DNA from 2 places in the Paenibacillus sp. FSL H3-0286 genome. Region 1 is predicted to be linked to the other one. Evidence: riboswitches for the same ligand, from Rfam matches in the RefSeq annotation. Region 1 holds a riboswitch; the other holds the start of a gene.
What was found. Region 1 has a riboswitch for S-adenosylmethionine ahead of MHB37_RS26690 (methionine ABC transporter ATP-binding protein). Riboswitches for the same ligand answer to the same signal wherever they lie in the genome.

Region 1 (4,429 bases):
GAATTCAGGGCAGCAACCAGCTTTTTGATGGCTTCGGAATCTTTATTGTCTTGACGGGTTACCAAAATGTTAGCATAAGGGGAATCTACACCCTCGATGAACAATGCATCTTTAGTTGGCACAAGACCAGCGTCTAGTGCAAAGTTCGTGTTGATCAAAGCAAGGTCTACCTCATCCAGTTGACGTGGGAGCATAGCTGCTTCCAACTCAATGATGTCGAGATTTTTCTTGTTTTCAGTGATATCTGCTTTTGTTGCAGCAATGTTTGTATCATCTTTCAAGGTAATCAGACCATTTTTTGCAAGTAGGATTAGTGCACGGCCACCGTTAGTAGCATCGTTCGGAATGGCAACTTTTGCACCATCAGCCAACTCATCGATCGATTTGATTTTTTTGGAATAAGCCCCAAAAGGTTCAACGTGAACGGATGCAACAGAGACCAGGTCGGTTTTATTATTTTTGTTTTGGTCATCCAGATACGGTTGGTGTTGGAAAAAGTTAGCATCTAACTCCTTCTCATCAAGCTGCACGTTAGGTTGAATATAGTCAGTGAATTCTTTGATTTCAAGTGTAATTCCATCTTTTTCAAGCAATGGAGCAATAGCCTTCAAAATTTCAGCATGAGGAACAGGTGAGGCACCAATAACCAATTTCACTGGATCTTTAGTAGGTTCACTTGTTGCTTCTGCGTTTGGTGCTGTTGTAGCAGCCGAGCTCCCAGCATTATTAGATGCATTGTTGTTACCGCAAGCCGCAAGCACCGCAACCAGTGTCAGGCTAAAAAATGTAAGTAGTACTTTTTTCATTGTAAATCCCCCTCTAATCTATATTTTGTATTGAATAAGGATATATATGGATGTACCTTATTTCCGTGTGTAATGTTTTACGAGTCGGTCACCGGCCATTTGTAGCAATTGCACCAGTACGACAATAAATACTATAGAAACAATCATAATCTCCGTCTCATAGCGGTGGTAGCCGTAACGAATCGCCAAGTCACCTAATCCGCCGCCCCCAACCATACCAGCCATTGCTGTATAGGAGACCAGTGTAACCAGTGTGATCGTAACTCCAGCGAGCAGACCTGGACGAGCTTCTGGCAAAAGAACACGCATAACGATTTGGTTCGTCGATGCTCCCATACCTTGTGCGGCTTCGATGACTCCGCGGTCTACCTCTCTTAACGACGTCTCTACCAAGCGGGCAAAAAATGGAGCTGCACCAATCACCAGAGGTGGAATCGTACCGAGTACACCAATGGAGGTTCCAACAACGGCTTTGCTGAAAGGAATTAGAGCCACCATCAAAATGATAAAGGGTACGGAACGTAGGATATTTACAAGTAATGATAAGACCGAGTAAGTTACTCTGATTACTATACTATTCGATTTTCCCCATAAATACAATAGAATTCCGAGTGGTAAACCAAGAATAATTGTGAACAATCCGGAAAAAAATATCATTTTTATAGTAGCAACCGTAGCATCCATCATTTCTTGCCAATTTAGATCTGCAAAATTCATTACGAAATCACCTCCACATCAAGGCCTTGAGCAATTAGTCTGGAGATCGTTACAGCAATCGCCTCAGCTGGCCCTTCGAACCGCACAATCATCTGTCCATAAGGCACATCTTTAATCGTTGAGATGGTACCATGTAAGATTGCAAAGCTTACACCCGTATCACGCACGACATCGGATAGTGCCGAGCCGTATGTTTTTTCTCCGAAAAAAGTAATTTTGACAGCTTTAGAGTTATCCCCGGCAGCAGCATCAAGCGCCACTCGAAGAGGTCCTTCATTCTGTGTCTCACTGCGGATGAAATCGCGTGTAACCTCATGCTGCGGCTTGAGAAATACCTCTGTAACTTTGCCTTGCTCAACAATCCCACCACCATGAATGACCGCGACACGGTCGCAGATGCTCTGGATTACATGCATTTCATGTGTGATCAGCACAATGGTCAAATGGAATCTTTTATTAATATCGAGCAGCAGCTTAAGAATGGAATCCGTTGTCTGGGGATCAAGCGCAGAAGTGGCCTCGTCACACAGCAGCACATCAGGGTCACTGGCTAGTGCCCGGGCGATGCCGACCCGCTGCTTTTGTCCTCCAGATAACTGAGAAGGAAACTTATCTTTATGTTCTTCAAGCCCAACTAGAGCGAGCAGGTCTTTGACTTTTGTATCAATAGCTGTTCTAGATGTACCTGCAAGGCGCAGTGGAAAGGCAATATTATCGTATACGGTCGCCGAAGACAGCAAATTGAAATGTTGAAAAATCATCCCAATCTTGCGCCGCTGTTCCTGCAGCTGACCTTGGTTAAGACTGGTTAGCTCAACACCGTCTACCCAGACCTCTCCTTCTGTCGGACGTTCCAACAGATTAATGCAACGGATCAATGTACTTTTCCCGGCTCCAGAGTGGCCGATGACTCCGAATATTTCACCTTTCTCGATGGACAGATTCAATCCAGAAAGTGCTGTTGCCGCATTACTCCCTTTTCCATAAACCTTTGTTATCCCTTTTAGATTAATCAACTCTCGTCGCCCCCCCTTTATACTTCACTTATTCTATACAAAAAAACCTCCAACGATCGATGCAGATCGCAAGAGGCTCTGTGGGTTTATTAAGACAATGCCTTCTCATCTGCCAACGACCGCAACCTGCGCCATTGTAGGAATTAGCACCATGACATTTGTACAACGCTTCCCGCGCTGGTTACAAATCGGTTGCCGGGCTTCATCGGGCCTATCCCTCCGCCGCTCTCGATAAGATAAAGTTATGAAATTATATTTTTTCTGAAATCGTACATACTTTAATGCAAGCATAAGTATAGTGAGTTTATCTATTTTTGTCAAAAGGAAATATATTGAACAATTACGATTTTATGCTCTTTACCTTGCTTATTTCCTTACGCAGCTGTTCATTGCTGTAGCTAAATGCCGCGATTAATGTCTTACAGTTCATTTCGAGCGATTGTTTTAAATCCTCAAGATGGCTATCCAGATCCTCGAGCTGAATTTTGTCATGCAGACCTTGGTGCCGCTGCCACAAATCATCCTGCATTTCGGAATTCATATAATGAATTTCAGCATTTCTGCGCTTGCGTAAATTCTCCAATGGATCGCGGTAGGAGTTCTTAATCTCTTCCAGTTGATCCGCTAATGCAGGATGCACATTCAATAATTGAAGCTGACGCAGCACTGTAAAGTAAGAAAAGTGCGTTTTTAATTTGGATGTTTTGAGATCATAAAAATGATTCAGTACCGTCCCAAGCTTGTCCAGAAGAGAGAAAACCCGGATAAAGCCATCTTTATAAAAATAAACATAACGTGCATAATCACCCTGTTCCACCGGTGTCATATCATCCATATAACCCGCAATCACTAATTTCCGGTAAAAAGCGGCCGCGAACCAACTTTGCTCCAGTTCATCCAGAGAGGAAATCAGCCCACGTGTCCAAATCTCCAGCTTGCGGTATTCATGGTCATTATCCTCATGGGCACTCATTTCCTTGCGCAGCAATGCTGCAAAAGTGGCCATATTCTCCATCGCATCAGCCAACACACCGCTGTTCTTTCGAGGCGGCTCTCCAAGTAATACCCGCAGCATATCCCAGTCCTCCTAAAGTTTTGTTCAGCGTCTGCTTCCATGGACTGCTTCGTACAAAACTCGCGACGTAAGCATCGGCCAATCAGCTCCACGATATACCGATTTCCACTTTATTATTCCGCGGGTGAAGCACCTCTATCCACGGAGGGAATGTTCTACCAAGGCGGTGGAATCATTGGGCTCGTTACATTTTTTCCAGACACGACACTACTCGCGCGATTTAGCTGCCAGACTCTTACACTCATATAACATAAGACACCAAACAAACTGGCAATCAGCAAAATATGAGCCAAAGCGGCAAATATGTACAGCCTTTCATTATCTAGAGTGTAAACCACAGCCGCCCCACTAAATACCTGCATCAAGCATAACAGCACTGCAGCTATACCCAGCGCTCTAAGCTCTGGATAATCCTTATGTTTCCAAAATGCTAAATGCCCGAGCAGCGCAGTAAGCATGAATAAGATTAAAGCCGCAATCCGATGCGTAAAAACAACACCTACACCTCCGGAAAGCTCCGGAACCCATTCTCCATTACAAAGCGGCCAACCCGTACACCCGCCTTGTGAATCCGTATGACTTACAAAGGCTCCAATATACACGACAATATATGAATAGATGGCAGTAAAACAGGTTAAATTGCGAAAAGCCTTACTTACGGGCTTCTTTTGAGCCTCCAGCTTATGATCATATTCACGTGCTTCATGCCATCTCTTGGTTCCAAGAGCCAACATCATAGCGCTTGAAAAGGCGATCAAAGAAAAACCCATATGCAACGCCATTACAGCGGCGGATTGGGATTTAATTACTGCAAG
Region 2 (4,429 bases), 3.0 Mb from region 1:
GAATTTCCACAGGAATATCGGCATGCGTCTGTACTGCAGGATAGGTCATTAGCGATTCAACCCCGCCGAGGCTCTCCGCGAAGGCAATAAGCCGGATATGACGAAGCAGAGGTTCTACGTATCTGGCATCTTTTAATTTGAAAGAAAAAATTCCGGTATTGCCCGAGGACTGGCGATTCTGGATTTCATATCCCGGATGATCCGGCAGGCCTGGATGGAACACTTCCGCAATCGCCGGATGCTCTTGTAGATAGCGGGCAATTGCTAGCGCATTGCTCTCGTGCCGTTCCATACGCAGGGCCAGTGTCTTCATGCCTCTCATCAGCTGATAACTGTCTGTTGGCCCAAGCACAGCGCCAATAGAGTTATGTAGAATCGCTATTTCAGAGGATAATTCAGCTCCTTTAGATACAATAAGACCAGCAAGTACATCATTGTGTCCGCCCAAATATTTGGTAGCACTATGGACTACAATGTCCGCACCTAATTCCAGAGGACGCTGGAAAAATGGAGTCAGCAGTGTATTGTCTACAATTGTGAGCAGCCCATGATGACGGGCCCAAGTAGCAACGGCTGCAATATCCGTAACCATCATCAAAGGATTCGTTGGCGTTTCAATAAATATCGCCTTCGTATTTGGAAGGCGTGAAGCCTCAAGCGCATCCAAATCATTCGTATCTACATAGGAAGCAGTGATTCCAAACTTGGACATAATTCGTTCCAACAAACGATAGGTCCCGCCGTAAAGATCCAGCGAAACGATCAAGTGATCGCCTTGCCCAAACAGGGTAAATATGGTTTGAATAGCTGCCATCCCAGAACTACAGGCAAAACCTGCATCACCAGACTCCAATTCCGCAGCCGCATTCTCCAGTACGGAACGGGTTGGACTTTTGGTACGGCTATAATCGAAACCTGTGCTCTGCCCAAGCTTCGGGTGACGGAATGCCGTAGCATTATAGATAGGAAAATTAATGGCTCCGGTAGCCGGATCTTCTTGTGAACCTATTTGTGCCAGTCTGCTTTCAATCCTAAGTTTGTCGTCCATGATAAATGCCTCCTAAATTGTAATGTAGCGCTGATCTTAATAAACAATCGGGTCGATATCGTAAGGTGTCTCTTGATATACATAGTAATTGAGCCAATTAGAGAATAATAAGTTGGCATGTGCACGCCACACTGCAGGAGGTGTTCGTTCTGGATCATCTTTAGGGAAATAGTGTTTCGGCAAGGCCATCTCCATGCCCCTCTCCAAATCACGATCATATTCCCATTTCAAGGATAATGGATCGTATTCGGAATGTCCGGTCACAAATATTTGTTTGCCGTCGGTCGTAGCTACTAGATACATACCAGCTTCTTCGGATTCCGCCAGAATCTGCAGATCTGGATTGCTCTCAATATCTTCGCGGGAGACATCGGTATGACGGGAATGCGGTACATGGAATACCTCGTCAAAGCCGCGCAGCAATTTAATGTTATTTTGGTTAATCGTATGGGAGAATACTCCAAAACATTTTTCAGGCAAAGCCACTTTACGAACACCAAAATGATGATACAACCCTGCCTGCGCCGCCCAACAGATATGCATGGTCGAGGTCACATTATCCTTGCTCCATTCAAAAATCTCTTTTAGCTCTTCCCAATAGGATACTTCCTCAAACTCCATTTGCTCTACGGGTGCTCCTGTAACAATAAGACCATCCAAACGGCGGTGGCTGATCTCGTCAAAAGTTTTGTAAAAGCTTCTCAAATGCTCAGCAGAAGTATTCTTAGAAGTATGTGAGCGTGGATGCAGCAAGGTAACGTCAACCTGTAGCGGTGAATTTCCTATTAAACGCAGCAATTGAGTCTCCGTCGTTTCTTTAGTCGGCATGAGATTCAGAATAGCAATCCTTAGTGGACGGATATCCTGATGGAAAGCCAAACTATCATCCATCACAAAAATATTTTCACCGGATAGTATTTCTTTTGCTGGTAAACTGTCGGGAATTTTAATTGGCATTGTCTTTCCACTCCTTAACTGTATTTAGGTTATGTTGTCACATCGCGGCTTTCTGAACAATAAAAAGACCTTTCTCGGAAAACGAGAAAGGTCATATCTACAGTCATATGCGCCTCTCTCATCTGCCAGAAACTTTTGGACGAGGGTTAGTCGTCAGCAAAGTTCCGCAAGAATTAGCACCGTGCGTTCACACGCCGGTTGCCGGGTTTCATAGGGCTAGTCCCTCCACCTGCTCTTGATAAGATTTAGCTGTATTCAATTAAATTTCTTTAAAATTTACTTTAAATCATGAACCTCCTTTTCGTCAAGTCCATACAATGCTGAAGTAGCCTCAAAGTAACAATAAATTTGCTTGAAAGAGGCATACTCCGTTGTTATACTAGACAAGTATTTCATACCTGAACGAAAAGAAGAGGTGAGAAGAAGAATGGAAGGCGACCCGAGCTCGCAATTAAGTGTACAGAATGAGCAACCACACAGGATAATCATCAGCTTGCCGGCGGCGGGAGCAGTTCTTCTTCATGCCCTCGAATCGTCATTCGGCCTCTTGTATTGATTGTAACGCCGGCCAAGCTGATTTTTTCTCTGTGCTTAATTAGCAGTCCCTGGTGAAGACCCGGGGATAGAAGGAGTGGAATCAGATGAAAATCCGGCTGGTGAATGCAGGGGTTTTTACACCTATTGATGAAATTGATGAAACATTGACACCCCCAACAGAAGGGTTCTATTGGATTGATGCAGATGTGGAGGATTTGGAGCTGCTTCAGCCCCTGTTCAACCTGCATGATCTCGCTGTTGAGGATTGCCTTAGTGAAGAGGATCAACGTCCAAAGATCGAAATATACGAAAGTCATTACTTTATTGTTGTAAACAGCATCCGCTTTGATGATGAGGAAATCTTCCTGCGGGCGCTCAATATATTCTTGGGCAGACATTATATTATTACTGTAACGAAACAAAAGATTCACGAGCTACGCGTCCTGAAGCCCATGTTATGGGAACAAGAGGTTAGCGAACCCGACCAATTCCTTTACCTGCTTATCGACCTTGTCGTAGATAATTATTTCTCCGTAGGTGACCGAATTGAAGCCCGGATTGAGAAGCTTGAAGAGGATATTCTAATGCATACCAAGAAATCTCATTTGAGTGAGATTATCGGTCTGCGAAGTGAGATCTTATGGTTAAAGAAGATGCTGGGACCACAGAAAGAGGTTATCAATACCCTGAATAAAAAAGACCTCCGTCTGATTGATGATCAGCTGCAGAAATACTTTAGCGACATTTATGAAAATGCAGTTAAAATATCCGAAACCTTTGAGACGTACCGCGATCTCATGGGCAACTTACGTGAGGCCTACCAATCCAGTATCGCCAACCGCGCCAATGAAATTATGAGAGTATTTACCGCGATTACAACGATATTCATGCCTTTGACCGTAATTACCGGAATCTATGGGATGAACTTTGATCATATGCCGGAATTGCATACGAAATACGGTTATTTTGCCGTTATAGGTCTAATGTTGACGTTAGGCTGTGGGATGCTGTATGTATTCCGCAAGAAAGAATGGCTATGAAAATAAACGGACGAATAGGCAAGACGAAGGCCCTTTAACCCTATGGTGTAAGGAAGCCTTCGTCTTTTTGATATGATAAAAAGCTACTAGAAACTGGTCGCCATGCCCACTTTAGTGGCTTGCTCCCGCCGGAAACGAATGCGGATCAGCCGCAGACGTTCATAATAGCTATCCAGCCCTTCTGCTGCTGAAAAATCCTCCCCATACACCTTATGCAGCACTGGCTTTAGAAAAAGATCTCCTACCTCTGCATAGGCATTCCATATCGCCTCCTGCTCATTCTGCGGCACATTTTTCAGTTCTACCTCGATCAGTTTCTCCACGCAATAACCTTCTCTTTCCAGCTCCTCTACCGCTTCAATCAGTTCGCGACGGTTCACTCCACTGTTCACCTTAAGCTGTTCTAACCCTAACCCATTCTCGATCCCTTGCAGCAGAATTCGCCGTAATCGCAGTCTTTCTAGCTGTTTCTTATATTTGACCTCTTTCTGTTTATAGAGCCAGGATACAAAAGAATCCTCCTCAATTTCTTGGTGTACCCAATTCAAAGGAAAGGAATGTTCCCTTGCAGCCGTAGAGGTTATAGCCAACCAATCCGTGCCATATTGGGCTACCTTTCCTTCCCCTACACCAGGGATCTGCAGCAGCTCCTCTGGTGTATGCGGCAAGAAAGTGCTTATCAAACGTAACAAACGATTGCTGGCAAGAATGTAAGGGGCTTTCCGTTCACTAGAAGCTCGGCTGCGGCGCCAAGCACATAACTCCTCATATATAGCTTCGTTCCCATTATATTCACTGTAATATTGCAGCCTTAGCTGCTCCTGATTACGCCCGGTAAGGCCGTCTT

Region 2: another riboswitch for S-adenosylmethionine. It lies ahead of metA (homoserine O-succinyltransferase); the one in region 1 lies ahead of MHB37_RS26690 (methionine ABC transporter ATP-binding protein).

What each region holds. Positions count from the first base shown of each region.
Region 1 is NZ_CP150285.1:5,979,513-5,983,941, forward strand. It holds gene MHB37_RS26680 (MetQ/NlpA family ABC transporter substrate-binding protein) at 1-806, opposite strand, end outside; gene MHB37_RS26685 (methionine ABC transporter permease) at 864-1,493, opposite strand; gene MHB37_RS26690 (methionine ABC transporter ATP-binding protein) at 1,523-2,539, opposite strand; SAM riboswitch class I at 2,642-2,777, opposite strand; gene MHB37_RS26695 (Cthe_2314 family HEPN domain-containing protein) at 2,880-3,614, opposite strand; gene MHB37_RS26700 (COX15/CtaA family protein) at 3,770-4,429, opposite strand, start outside.
Region 2 is NZ_CP150285.1:1,951,220-1,955,648, reverse strand. It holds gene MHB37_RS08370 (PLP-dependent transferase) at 1-1,048, opposite strand, end outside; gene metA (homoserine O-succinyltransferase) at 1,085-2,005, opposite strand; SAM riboswitch class I at 2,121-2,250, opposite strand; gene corA (magnesium/cobalt transporter CorA) at 2,647-3,582, shown strand; gene MHB37_RS08355 (HRDC domain-containing protein) at 3,669-4,429, opposite strand, start outside.